DNA from 3 places in the Pseudoduganella rhizocola genome. Region 3 is predicted to be linked to each of the others. Evidence: predicted binding sites of a transcription regulator. Region 3 holds the regulator's gene; each other region holds the start of a gene.
The links. Region 3 encodes LexA, which represses DNA repair genes until DNA is damaged. Its sites were predicted from a motif close to ACTGTATNNNNATACAGT; they were not measured.
Positions count from the first base shown of each region.

Region 1: a site for LexA is predicted at 2,065-2,082, ahead of dinB (DNA polymerase IV). Genes of this name have one in related genera too.
Region 2: a site for LexA is predicted at 1,914-1,931, ahead of imuA (translesion DNA synthesis-associated protein ImuA). Genes of this name have one in related genera too.

Region 1 is NZ_JBJQIK030000004.1:543,545-548,215, forward strand. Features, by position in the region: gene ACJRPG_RS12880 (methyl-accepting chemotaxis protein) at 1-792, opposite strand, end outside; gene ACJRPG_RS12885 (porin) at 809-1,891, opposite strand; gene dinB (DNA polymerase IV) at 2,104-3,255, shown strand; gene ACJRPG_RS12895 (hypothetical protein) at 3,325-3,927, shown strand; gene ACJRPG_RS12900 (recombination-associated protein RdgC) at 3,981-4,671, shown strand, end outside.
Region 2 is NZ_JBJQIK030000001.1:743,004-747,674, reverse strand. Features, by position in the region: gene ACJRPG_RS03455 (Y-family DNA polymerase) at 1-1,257, opposite strand, end outside; gene imuA (translesion DNA synthesis-associated protein ImuA) at 1,184-1,897, opposite strand; gene ACJRPG_RS03445 (PRC-barrel domain-containing protein) at 2,162-2,896, shown strand; gene hrpA (ATP-dependent RNA helicase HrpA) at 2,903-4,671, opposite strand, start outside.
Region 3 is NZ_JBJQIK030000002.1:66,607-71,277, forward strand. Features, by position in the region: gene ACJRPG_RS03870 (cystathionine gamma-synthase family protein) at 1-655, shown strand, start outside; gene ACJRPG_RS03875 (hypothetical protein) at 738-1,175, shown strand; gene ACJRPG_RS03880 (glutathione S-transferase family protein) at 1,182-1,808, opposite strand; gene lexA (transcriptional repressor LexA) at 1,808-2,449, opposite strand; gene rpsF (30S ribosomal protein S6) at 2,673-3,056, shown strand; gene priB (primosomal replication protein N) at 3,076-3,396, shown strand; gene rpsR (30S ribosomal protein S18) at 3,398-3,688, shown strand; gene rplI (50S ribosomal protein L9) at 3,719-4,171, shown strand; gene ACJRPG_RS03910 (replicative DNA helicase) at 4,261-4,671, shown strand, end outside.

The DNA.
Region 1 (4,671 bases), on a different contig from region 3:
GCCCACGGTGCGGGTCAGCGCCTGCACCATGTTCTGCAGGGCCGTGAGCAAGCGGCCCGTCTCGTCCCGCCGTGCAGTGCTGATGCTGACCGTCAGGTCGCCCTGGGCCACGGTTTCGGCCAGCGCCACCGCTTCGCCGATGGGCGCGGTCACCGAACGGGTAATCAGCCAGCCGGTCAGCACCGACAGGCCGGTCGCCAGCACCAGCAGCGAAACCATGAGCACTGTGGCCGATTGGGAGGCTTGGGCTGCGGCGTCGCCATCGCTGCGTGTCAGCTTGTTCTGCGTTGCCAGCATGGCATCCAGCGTGCCGAAGTAGGCGGTTTGGGCGGGAACGGCGTCGCGGAACAGGGCTTGCACGGCGCCTTCCTTGTCACCCCCCTGCAGCAGGCGCACAAGCTGGTCCCGCTTCGACTGGTAAGCCGCCAGGGCCGCCTGCTGCTGATCGAACTGGCGGATGGTGTCAGGCCTGTTGAGGATGGCTCTCAGCTTTGCTGCGGATTCGGCGCCGAGCCGGTCGGCATCACCCTGCTGGCGGAGGAAGTCGGCCATCATGGCCGCGTCGGGCGCCAGCGCCGCATTGCGCAATGCCTGCGCGGCGCGGTTGGAGTAGCTGCGCATTTCATTGGTCAACTGCACTTTCACCGCGCGGTCGTGCACAAGCTGGTCGGTGAGGCCGGCAGTGAACTGGATGCGGCTGATGCCGAGCAGCGTCATCGCCAGCATGACGGCGATAGTCAGTGCAAAGCCGAGGCCAAGCCTGGCGCCAATTTTCAGGTTCGAGAGTTTCAAGGTATTCCTCAATTAATCAATACAGGTGGCGGATGCCCAGTCCCAGGCTGTTGGCCCGCGCCTTGCCGCTGAGGCGGTCCGCCATGGCCACGGTATAAAGATCGGTGCGCTTCGACATGCGGTAGTCGTAGCCCAGCGAGACTGTGCGGCGTTGAAGGATGCCGCCGACCAGGCTGCCGCTCCGGCGGCTGTCGGCGGCGCCCAGCATGATGCTGCCGAGGCCGGCGCGCAGGTTGACGCCCACGCTGGCGGTGCGGCCCCGCATGCGCAGCGTGCCCGCGGTGTCCTCTTCGGTGCGGTGGAAGGTGCCGTAGAACCTGGCCGCCCCCAGTTCATAACTGAGGCCGGCAAAGCCGGCGCGCTGCGCCGTCACCGCCGAGAAGTCCAGCGGCGCGCGGGTCGGGTCCATGATGGGCAGGCCCTGATTCGGATTGCTCACCCGCACGTGCTGGGCCACGGCGGTCAGCGCCAGCGGGCCGCGCGTATAGAGTGCCGTAAGCGCCGCGTTGTTGGCGCCCGCCTTGCCGCCCTGCTCGCCGGGCTGGAAATGCACGCTGGTGCGCAGGCCTTTCCAGGTCGGGGAGACGTACACGATCTGGTTGCTCCAGCCGCTGTCGCCCGCAATCCCGGCCGCCCAGTTGCGCGCGCCAAGCGGTCCCGATGGGATGAAGGAGTGCGACAGCAGCGGCGAGAAGACGAAGGAATTGCCGAAGGGATTGAACTGGATCATGGCGAGGAAGGCGGGTGAGGCCGCACGGCCCAGCTGCAGGCGGCCGTAGGGACCGTTCACCGCCACATTGGCATCGCGCGAGAACAGGTTGTCGCCGGCGAAGCGGCCGGACATGCCGCTATCCACCTGCAGCAGGCCGATCACGCGGAACTCCACGCGCGTGCCGCCGCCCAGGTCCTCTTCACCGCGGATGCCGAAGAAGGAGGTCGTCATGCCGCCGCTGCCCACGATATTGCGCCGTGCGGGCTCGCCGCTGGCTTTCATCGTGCCCAGGTAGGTATCCAGGCCCCCGGTGACGGTGACGTTCGATTGGGCGAAAGCGGCGCCGGAGCAGGCCAGCAGAACAGGGCAGAGGAGGTATTTGAGCATGGGCGGCGGGAATCGGAAAAGTGAAATTTTACGCGCGTTTCCCCACGGCACAATTCACAATCGTGCCGCTGTTGCGTAAATACGATAGACGAAATGGACAGCAAGTATCTGATATTTAAGACGTTTTTCTTTGCATATCAAAATCGGGACACATCGCTTACCGGAACGGTATTACTGGATATAATTACAGTATCCCAACTGTTTTATCCCGCATGAGCCAGCGCCGCATAGCCCATCTCGATATGGACGCCTTCTACGCATCGGTGGAGCTGCTGCGGTATCCGGAGCTGCGCGGAGTGCCGGTGGTGGTGGGCGGCGGTTCGCGCCACCAGCCCCGGCTGAAAGAGGATGGCACACACGAGTTCTCCCGTCTGCGGGATTATGTGGGCCGTGGCGTTCTCACCACAGCCAATTATGCGGCGCGCGCGCTCGGCGTCGGCTCCGCCATGGGCACCATGAAGGCGGCCAAACTGGCGCCGGACGCTATCCTTTTGCCAGTCAATTTCGACAGCTACCGCCATTACTCGCGCCTGTTCAAGGCGGCCGTGGCCGGCATCGCGCCAGCCATCGAGGACCGCGGCATCGACGAAATCTACATCGACCTGACCGACGTGCCGGGCGAAACGCGCGAGCTGGCGCTGCGCATCAAGCAGGCCGTGTTCGATGCCACCGGCCTCACCTGTTCGATCGGCATTACGCCGAACAAGCTGCTGTCCAAGATCTGTTCCGACCTGGAAAAGCCGAACGGCCTCACCATCCTTGGCTACGAGGATGTGCCCGCGCGCATCTGGCCCCTGCCGGCGCGCAAGATCAACGGCATCGGCCCCAAGGCGGCGCAACGGCTGGCCGAGCTGGGCATCGAGACGGTGGGGCAGGTGGCGCAGGCCGATCCCCGGCTGCTGCAGGAACACTTCGGGCTCAACTTCGCGGAGTGGCTGCGGCGGGTGGCGCACGGCCGCGACGAGCGGGAAGTGTCCACGCGCTCCGATCCGAAGGGCATGAGCCGCGAAACCACCTTCGACCGCGACCTGCATCCGAAGCAGGACCGCAGCGAGCTGTCGGCCATCTTCACCCGCCTGTGCGAGAAAGTGGCGGCGGACATGGAGCGCAAGCGCTATGTCGGCTGCACGGTCGGCATCAAGCTGCGCTATGCCGACTTCCGCACCGTGACGCGCGACGTGACCCTGCCGCAGCCCACGGCGGACGCCGCCGCCATCCGGCGCGCGGCCGGCGAATGCCTGCGCCGGGTGCCGCTGGACCAGCGCCTGCGCCTGCTGGGCGTGCGCGTCAGCGCGCTGACGCCGGTCGACGACCTGCCGCCCGGCGCGCTGGCGCGGCAGGGCGAGTTGTTCGCAGATCAATAAGCCGCCATAATGGTCTGGCGCTGCACGGATTGCAGCCCACCCAGGGAGTCTCACATCGACGAAGCACGTTTGCGTCCGCGCCATGCGTGGCTGGCGGCATTGCTGTTTTTGCACCTGCTGGTTTTGCTGGCGTGGCGTCCCGTGCTGCGCCAGGCGCCCCTTGCCGTACCGCGCGGCGAGCTGGCCTTCATCCTGCCGCCGAAACCGGCGCCTGCCACGCCGCTCCCGCCGCGCAGTCCGGCTGCGGCGCGCGCCACGCAGGAACCGCAGCGCCGCAGTGCGCCTGCCGCGATCACCGTGCCTCCCTTACCCGCCGCGTCACCCGCGCCGGCTGCCGTTCCCGATGCGTTCGCCACACCCGAAAAATCCCTCGGCGAGGTGGCGCGCGCTTCCGTGGGCGATGCGATGCAGGCCCTGCGCAAGGAGACGCCGCACGCTTTCCTGCGCAGCCAGCACTCCGGCTCCGCCATCGCGCGTGCGCTGGCCAGGGCCGGCGGCAGCGCCGGCGCGGCCGGGCTGGAAGAAATGGTTCTGCCGGATGGGCGGCGCATGACGCGCGTGCGCACAGGCGGCTCCAGCTATTGCGTGGTGATGGATGCGCCGGGCGGCTCCGGCGGGCGTGATGTTTTTCGCGACGGTGCGAAAGCCCGGACGGTGACTTGCCCCAACTGAGGCGTGTAAAATACCGTTCCCCTTTACAAGCTGAAACAAGGCAAGTACACCATATGTGGTTCAAGAATCTACAGATTTACCGTCTGCCCGCCCCTTGGGCGTTTACCCCGGAACAACTTGAAGAAGCCCTGCGCCCGCATTCGTTTACGCCTGCCAGCAGCAATGAAATGATGCGCCAGGGATGGGATTCGCCGCGCGGCAACGGCTCGCTGGTGCACGTCGTCAACAAGCAGATGCTGATCCTGCTCGGCACCGAGAAGAAACTGCTGCCCAACACCGTGGTCAACCAGGTTGCCAAGGCCCGCGCGGCCGAGCTGGAAGAACAGCAAGGTTTCGCGCCCGGCAAGAAGGCGATGAAGGAACTGAAGGAGCGCGTGCACGACGAACTGCTGCCGCGCGCCTTCACCATCCGCAGCAATGTGTGGACCTGGATCGACCCGGTCAACGGCTGGCTGGTGGTGGATGCCGCCAGCCCGGCCAAGGCCGACGAAGTGATCAAGCTGCTGCTGAAGGCGGTGGACCGCCTGCCGCTGGAAAGCCTGCGCGTGCAGCGCTCGCCGGTCGGCGTGATGACCGCCTGGCTGCAGGACGACGAGGCGCCGGCCGGCTTCACCGTCGACATGGACACGGAACTGCGCGCCACCGGCGAAAGCAAGGCGGCGGTGCGCTATGTGCGCCACACGCTGGAGCCGGAAGAAGTGCGCCGCCACATCGCGGCCGGCAAGCAGTGCACCCGCCTGGCCA
Region 2 (4,671 bases), on a different contig from region 3:
AATGGGCTTCGGCAGCAGCCAGGTGGGGCGCGGCAAGGGCTGCGGCGGCAGCTGCGCCAGCACGTCGGCGGTCCGCAGCTTCTGCTGCACCGGCACCCAGGCATTGGCGTGCTCCGGCCGGTAATCGGCTTTCGGCGCCGGCTGCAGCACGTTGTCCGGCCCCAGCCGCGCGACCAGGACTTCCAGCAGGCGCTGCCGGTCTTCCGCGCTGCCGCCCGGTTCGGGGAACAGGCAGTCGTTGAGCGGGGCCATCGGCTTGACTTCACTGGCCTCCAGGCACAGCCCGATGACCGGCGATTCCAGCGTGATGCGTCCCAGCCTTTCCTTCAGCAGCCGCACCAGGTGGCCGTCGTGCCACACGGCTTCGGACAGCGCGATGTCCACCAGCGTCGGCGGCTTGGCGACCCTGCCCCGCTCATGTTCCAATGCGAGGCGGATGCCTTCCACGGCCAGCTGGCGTGCGCACAGCCAGCCCGTCATCTGCTGCAGCAGGCGGCGCGCGCCGGCCAGCAGCAGTTCGGCGTTCTCAATGCGGTCGAACAGTTCCAGCCTGGCCATGAAGCTGGGCGGCGCTTCGATCCAGTCGAACATTTCCGGCGTGTCGCCGCGCGCGGCATCGAGCATGGCAATCAGCGCCTTGCCGCAGCGCCGCTGCAGGCCTGGGCGCGGCAGGCGGCACAGCTGCGCAAAGCTGAAACAGCCGATGCCGTCCAGCCACGCCAGGTAGGGCCGCGCGGGCGGCAGCACGGCCGGCGGCACCGCGGCCAGCCTGCGCAGCATGGATTCTTTTGTTAAAGAGCGGCCGCCGCCCGCCTGCGCCAGCAGCCAGGCCGCGCGGCCCGTTGGCGCGCAGCTCAGCACAGCAGTAAAACCCAGCTCCCGCATCGTGTGCCGGATCAGCCGGCACAGCCGCCGCACGCCGCCGAACAGGCGCAGGCTCGCCCCCACATCCAGCAGCAAAGTGGCTTCTTCCCCTTCCGCCACCTGAGGCGTGTACTGCAGCAAGGCCATCGCCACCGCATGCAGGGCTTCAGCCTCCCGCAGGGGTGCGCGTTCCATCATCTGCGCATCGGGCGCCATCAGCAGCGCGCCGTTGCGCCGCATGCCGGGGCGCACGCCCAGCGCTAATGCCTGGGCCGAGGCCGCCAGTACGCCTTCCTGCTCCAGCACCACCGTGCAGGCTTCATCCTCCGACCAGTTCGGACAGAACACTTCCAGCGGAAGCCGGGGCAGATGCAGGCCGATCCAGAGGTGCATGGCGTCGATGAAGCGAAGAAGGTGATAAAGGTAAAAACAAAGGTTCGTCCCGCTGCGGCCCGCGCCGTTTGAGGAAGCCCAGTTGCAGGCCGCCTGGCGCCGGTTCCAGCGTCAGGCGCAGCGGCGCCGGCGATGCATCGCGCGCTTCCGACAGGGGCCGCATCATGCAGAACAGCGTTTCCCCGCTCTGCGCCGCCAGGTGCAGCCGGCGCAGGTTCTCGCCGCGCGCATGCTGATACCACAGCAGCACGGCGCCGCAGCTGCCGCTGCGCAGGATCTGCTCGGCCGCCCACAAGCCATCCGAGCCGCGTGGATTGCTGCGCACCCAGATCAGCTGCGAAGGCGGCATGCCCAACGCCGACATCGCCAGCGTCTGCGGGATCTGCGGCGGCTGCACCAGCACCACTGGCCGCTTCATGCGCGCCAGCGCCGGCTGCAGCAGACGCATCTCCCCGATTCCCGACTGCGCCAGCAGCAGCTCATTCAGCGATCCCAGCGGCCAGCCGCCGCCCGGCAGCTGGGCGGACAGGGCGGCATGCCCCGTATCCACACAGCGGGAAGCGGAGCGCGCCAGTTGCGATGCAAGCCAAAGCGATGGGTGCAAGGTTTCCGGCGCTGGAATCGGATCGGAGCGGGCCATGGCAATGGAATCAAATACTGTACATACATACAGTACTCCGTGCGGCCGGATTTTGCAAGGTTTACCTGCCAGGTTTTAACAGATGAGCTCGTGTCCACCTTGGTGCCTGCCCCCAAGGTGGACACGGGCTCGGCAGTACGCGCGCACTGTTGAATTGGGGCAAGGACGCGAAAAATGGGCTTGCGCTATGCTGAAAATCGCTCCGCCGGCGGCAGGCAATACGGCGGTTTTCCGATTGGTTTTACGAATCACAGGAGACAACAAATGAGCTACCTCGACCGAGACCCCTTTGGCATTTATCGCGACAATGACAGTCAGGGCCCCGGCCCGCGCCTGATGGGCGCCGATACCCTGATGGGCGAAGATGTCTATAACCGCCAGGAGGAAGATCTTGGCGACATCAAGGAAATCATGATCGATATGCAGAGCGGCCAGATCGCCTATGCCGTGCTGTCCTTCGGCGGCATCATGGGCATGGGCGACAAGCTGTTTGCCGTGCCGTGGCAGGCGCTGCAGCTGGATACCGTGAACAAGCGCTTCATCCTCGACTGCAGCAAGGAAAAACTGGAAAACGCGCCCGGCTTCGACAAGGACCGCTGGCCGGATATGGCAAGCGCTGAATTCGGCAGCCAGGTGCACGGCTTCTACGGCACCCAGCAGGCCATGCCGGGCCAGATGACCTCCACCGGCAGCGTGATGGGCAGCGGCACCAGCACCATGCAAAGCGGCTCCAGCGGCTCGATGAGCGGCAGCAGCGGCAACCTCGGTTCGTCCAGCGGCATGTCCACCCAGAGCGGCAGCAGCAGCGGCAACCTGAACCGCAGCGGCACCGATATGAACCAGGGTACCAGCCTTGACCAGCGCAGCAGCACCCTGAACCAGGGCAGCAGCCTCGACCTGGGCAGCAGCCAGTCCGACATGACCGACAAGAACGTCAACCAGGTCGGCGGCCTGTCGAACCAGAACACCAGCATCGATCCGGACAAGGACCGCATCTGATCCAGCTTAGCGCTGCATCGCCTCCCACACCTTGAACAGGCGCTTGACGGACACCGGCATCGGTGTCCGCAGCTCCTGCGCGAACAGCGACACCCGCAGCTCCTCCAGCATCCAGCGGTATTCCACCAGCCGCGGGTCGGTATTCTTGCCCGCCGATTTGTCGCGCGCCACGCGCAGGTATGGCTGCGCGGCCTGGTGCCATTCCGCCATGGCCTTCGCATCGCGCGCCGAATCCGCGCGCAGCTTCTCCAGCCGCACGTTCATCGCCTTCAGGTAGCGCGGGAAATGCGCCAGCTGCGAGAACTCGTTATCGGCCAGGAAGCGCTTGTGCACCAGGCCTTTCAGCTGCTCCTGCATATCGGCGGCAGCCTGCGGATTCACGTTCTGCAGGCGCTTCGGCATGCCGTGGAATTCCGCCAGCACCTGCCCCACCAGGCGCGCAATCTCGTTCACCAGCAGCACCAGGCGCGACTTGCCTTCGTCCTTGCGCTTGTTGAAAGAAGCTGCATCGGTGGGCAGCGGGTCCTGCAGGCAGGCGATGTCCAGTGCCTTGGCGATGATCTGGTCGCGCAGTTCTTCCTGTGTGCCCATGGACATGAACTGCATGCCCATCTGCTGCAGGTTCGGAATGCTCTTTTCAACGAACTTGATCTGGTCCTTCATCTGCAGCGCGAACAGGCGGCGCAGGCCCACGCGGTGCGTGCGCGCCGCCACGTTCGGGTCGTCGAACACTTCGAGGTCGCAATGCGCGCCCTTGTCCACCAGCGCCGGGAAGCCGATCAGGCTTAGCTTGCCCTGCTTGATCTCCAGCAGCTCCGGCAGCTCGCCGAAAGTCCACGCTGTGATGTTCGAATGCGCTGCCGGCGCAGCGGCTTCCGGCACCGGGGCGGCAGCCGTCTTGCCGCCATTGGCGCCATTCACGCCACGGGCCGCGTCAGCCGCGATGCCGCCGTGCGAAGGCTTCGGCGCCGCGCCGCCCGTGAGCTGCGCCAGCTGCGCCGGCGTGGCCTCGGCCATCTTCTGGAAGCTTTCGCGCGCCTGGCTGCCGTATTCGGCCTGCAGCTTGGCGAGGTTGCGCCCCATGTCCAGCTGGCGGCCATGCTCGTCGATCACCTTGAAGTTCATGAAGTGATGGGCAGGCAGCGTTTCGGGCTTGAAGTCCGTGGTCAGCACATTGATGGTGATCTGCTCGCGGATGTCGGCAATGATGGCGTCCACCAGGTCGCCGCGGCCAAAGGCCAGCTTGTCGTGGATGCGGTCGCAGAACTTCGCGGCATACTCCGGCAGCGGCACCATATGGCGGCGCTGCTTCTGCGGCAGGGACTTCAGCAGAAGATGCACTTTCTCCTTCAGCATGCCGGGCACCAGCCACTCGCAGCGTTCGCGCGAAAGCTGGTTCAGCGCATACAGCGGCACCGCCAGCGTCACGCCGTCGCGCACGCTGCCCGGCTCGAAATGATAGGTCAGCTGCAGTTCCAGGCCTGCCGCCATCATCTTCTTCGGGAACAGCTCCGTCGTCACGCCTGCCGCCTCATGGCGCATCAGGTCTTCGCGGATCAGGTAGAGCAGCTTGGGATCGTCCTGCGACGCCTTCTTGTACCAGGCTTCAAAGCCCGCGCCATTCACCACCTCGGCCGGAATCAGCTTGTCGTAAAAGGCTTCGATCAGCTGGTCGTCCACCAGCACGTCCTGGCGGCGCGACTTGTGTTCGAGGTTCTCGATCTCTTTGATCAGCTTGTGGTTGTGGGCGAAGAACGGCGCGCGCGTGTCGTAGT
Region 3 (4,671 bases):
GGTGGGCGCGGGCCTGGTGGTCAATTCGCTGACCAAGTCCATCGGCGGCCATGGCAATGCGCTGGGCGGCAGCCTGACCGATACCGGCGCCTACGACTGGTCGAAGTTCCCGAACATCTTCGAGAACTACAAGAAGGCGGCGCCCGCCATGTGGGGCATCACGCAGATCCGCGCCAAGGGCCTGCGCGACTTCGGCGCCGCCCTGGGGCCGGAGGCGGCCCACCATATCGCCGTCGGTTCGGAAACGCTGGCGCTGCGCATGGAGCGCACCAGCGCCAATGCGAAGGCGCTGGCGGAAATGCTGGAGCAGGATGAGCGGGTGGCGGCGGTCCACTATCCGGGCCTGGCCTCGCACCCGCAGCACGCCATCGCGGCGGAGCTGTTCAAGGCCGCCGGCTCCCTGTTCAGCTTCGAGCTGAAAGAGGGCATCGACTGCTTCGACTACCTGAACCGTCTGAAGGTCGCCGTGCCGGCCTCCAACCTGGGTGACACGCGCACGCTGGTGATTCCGGTGGCGCACACCATCTTCTACGAGATGGGCGCCGAGCGCCGCGCTTCGATGGGCATTGCCGAATCGCTGATCCGGGTCTCGGTCGGCATCGAGGACACGGCCGACCTGCTGGACGATTTCCGCGCCGCGCTGCCTGAAGCCTAGCAGCATGCAAGCAAATTGCGCTCGCCGGACGGCGGGGGTATAGTGATTTTCTACACTTTCCCACCGTCCGAAGAGGTCTGCAATGAAACGCATCGCTGCAATCATCCTGGCTGCCATGGCGGGCAGTGCTTCCGCCGCTACTTCCTTCGATCACCTCGCGTATAGCCAGTCCGGCTGCAAGCTGCCGGCATTCGTGGCGGTCTCGAACGAGGCCGCCGCCCAGCGCACGGAGCAGGAGTACCGCAACTGGCAGGCTTGCTATAACCGCTATGCTGAGCGCCTGAATGCGGAGTTCGACAGCAATGAGGCCTTGGGGCAGGACACCTACCTGAAGCTGGTGCAGGAGGCCGAAGACGCCGCTGCCGAGGCGCAGCTGCAGCGGGCCCGCTGGATCGGGCAGTCGCGCGCGCTGGCGGCCGCCCGCGCTGCGGCATTTGCCTCCGACTGGAACGCCCATGCGCGCCGCGTCTCGATGACGGCGGCCGAGAGCCGCGGCACCTATTATGGCGCGCGCCACTAGGGCGGCTTACCAGGGATCGGCGCCCGGCATGCGGTAGGGGTGGCGCCAGCCGGGCAGGGCCGCGATGCGGTCCAGCCAGGCCTGCACCCGCGCCGGGTAGTCCACCTTGGCCTGTTCCGGCCAGTACATATAGCCGCACAGCGAGAAGTCGGCCGCGCTGGGCGCGTCGTCCAGCAGGAAGGCGCGGCCGTCGGCGAATTCCTCTTCCAGCCTGAGCATGTCGGCGTCGAAGCGGCGCCGGAACCAGGGCAGCACCGTGCCCGCATAGGCGCCCTCGTCGTCGAACTTCTGCCCATAGCGCAGGTGGGCCATCGACATGCCGACCCGGTTCGCTTCCCAGAACAGCCATTCGCGCACGCGCTCCAGGCGCTCCGCCGTTTCGCCGCCGTAAGCTCGCAGGTGCTGCGCCAGGTGCAGCAGGATGGCGTTGGACTGCACGTAGGGCTTGCCGTCATGCACCAGCAGCGGCACCTCGCCGTAGCGCGCCAGGCTGCGGAAGGGTTCCGGACGGTCGGCCCGCGCCAGGCGCAGGTCGATTTCCTCGTAGCTGTGCGGCACGCCGGCCACATTCAGCATCAGCTGGACTTTGTAGCTGTGGCCGGACTCGCAGCTGCCGTAGAGCTGGATCGCCATCAGTGCCAGCTGCGCAACAGCCCTACCGCCAGGCCTTCCAGGGCGAATTCGTCCTCCGGCTGCACGGTGATGGTCTTGAAGTCGGAATTCTCCGGCAGCAGCTCGATGGTGGCGCCGTTGCGCCGGTAGCGCTTGACGGTGACTTCGTTGCCGAGGCGGGCCACCACGATCTGGCCGTTCTTGGCGCTGTCCACCTTCTTCACGGCCAGCAGGTCGCCGTCCATGATGCCGATGTCCCGCATCGACTCGCCGCGCACCTTGAGCAGGTAGTCCGGCTTGCTGCTGAACAGCTTGGGGTCGACGCTGTAGCTGGTTTCCAGGTTTTCCTGGGCCAGGATGGGCGAGCCGGCCGCCACGCGGCCGATCAGTGGCAGGCTCATCAGGACCGGGGCCGGGACGTGCGGCATCGGCGCGCTGGACTCGGCAAACGAACCCAGCAGGCGGATGCCGCGCGAAGTGCCGGCGGTGATTTCGATGGCGCCCTTGCGCGCCAGCGCTTTCAGGTGCTCCTCGGCGGCATTGGCCGACTTGAAGCCCAGCTCGGCCGCAATCTCGGCGCGGGTCGGCGGGAAGCCGGTGTTCTCGATCGCATCCTTGATGAGATTGAGGATTTCTTCCTGCCTTGCAGTCAGTTTGATCATGGGTGGCCACTGTGAATATCGACAGACTGTATTTTTGTACAGTGTGTCGGATATTGCAAGCTTTTTATGGGGAAAGCTGACACCCTGGGGTCAGGCACCGTGGTGTCAGCCGGTCCCGCTCTTCCAATCGGGGCGAAAAGCTGCTATGCTTGCGGGCTTACCTCTTCCCACACTCGTCTTGACGCCGGGGTGGGCTATTTTCACAGTCCTTAAGGGAGTTTGCATGCGTCACTATGAAATCGTATTTATCGTCCATCCGGACCAGAGCGAGCAAGTGCCCGCGATGATCGAACGTTACAAGGCCAGCGTGACCTCGCGCGGCGGTAACGTGCACCGCGTGGAAGATTGGGGCCGCCGTCAAATGGCGTACTCGATCCAGAAACTGGCGAAAGCACACTACATCTGCATGAACATCGAGTGCGACAACGAAACTCTGGTCGAACTGGAAACCGCGTTCAAATTCAATGATGCCGTGCTGCGTCACCTGACCGTCAAGATGAAGAAAGCGGAAACCGCTCCTTCGCCGATGATGAAGTCGGTCCAGCGTGAAGATGCGGCCAAGAGCCACCGCGCCGAAGCACCAGCAGCTGCCCCTGCCGCGGCCTAAGTCTTAATCAGGAACGGACCTGAACCAGCTTCAGTTCACCGCCCTCATCACCGAACGGGACGCCCTGCGCTACACCCCGGCCGGCATGCCGATTGTGAATGCAGTATTGCAGCACAGTTCGCAGCAGATGGAGGCAGGCATCGCCCGCTTGACCGAATTCGAGATCGCCGCCGTTGCGGCAGGCGAAATCTCCGGACGGTTCAACCAGGCAGCCCTCGGTGGCGTGTATGAGTTCAGCGGTTTCCTGGCGAAGAAGAACCGCAATAGCAAAAGCCTGGTATTTCACATCATTGATTTCCGTGCTGCCCAGAGCAGCGCACATTTAGATACAGGAGCCTAAAATGGCATTCGGTAAAAAGTTCGACAAAAACAAGCTCAAGCTGAAAGAGAAGCGCAAACAGCAAAACCCTCTGTTCAAGCGCAAGAAGTTCTGCCGCTTCACCGCCGCCGGCGTGGAACAGGTGGACTACAAAGACGTGGACACCCTGAAGGACTTCGTCCAGGAAAACGGCAAGATCATGCCGGCCCGCCTGACCGGCACCAAGGCGCACTACCAGCGCCAGGTTGACACCGCGATCAAGCGCGCCCGCTATCTGGCCCTGCTGCCTTACACCGATCTGCACCACGCTTAATCGCGCCGCTGATCAATCCTGGAGAACACTATGCAAATCATTCTGTTGGAAAAAGTTATCAACGTCGGCAACCTGGGCGACGTGGTGAAAGTCAAGGACGGTTACGCCCGTAACTTCCTGATCCCGCAAAAACTGGCGCGCCGCGCCACCACCGCGGCCGTGGCCGAATTCGAAGCCAAGCGCGCCGAACTGGAAAAAGCCGCTGCCGCCAAGCTGGCAGCGGCCCAGGCACAAGGCGACAAGCTGAACGGAATGACCGTCACCGTGGCCCAGAAGGCCGGCGTGGATGGCCGCCTGTTCGGTTCCGTGACCAACTTCGACATCGCTGAAGCGCTGACCAAGGCCGGTTTCGCTGTGGAAAAAGCGGCCGTGCGCATGCCGACCGGCCCGCTGAAGACCACCGGCGAGCACCCGGTGTCCGTGGCCCTGCACACCGATGTGGTGGTCGAAGTGACCGTCGCCGTGGTGGGCGAAGCGGCCTAAGCTGCACGCTGCCGCAGCACCAGAAAAGCCGGGGCAACCCGGCTTTTTTATCGCCTGAAATTTTTTGACCGCCGCCCGAAGCAGGTATAATGCGCGCCATGAACGCCGCCGCCCCGTCCGACCCGCAAGTCGACTCCCTCCGCATCCCGCCGCACTCCATCGAAGCCGAGCAATCGGTGATCGGCGGCCTGCTGCGCGATAACGCCGCCTGGGACCGCATCGCGGACTTCATGCACGCGGAGGACTTCTACCGTTACGACCACCGCATCATCTTCGAACAGATGGTGCGCCTGATCAATGCCGGCAAGCCGGCCGACGTCATCACCGTGTTTGAAACGCTCACCATGCTGGGCAAGGCGGAAGAGGTGGGCGGCCTGCAGTACCTGAACGCGATGGCGCAGAACACGCCGTCCGCCGCCAATATCCGGCGCTATGCCGAGATCGTGCGCGACCGCGGCGTGCTGCGCAAGCTGATCACGGTGGCCGACGAGATTTCCGGC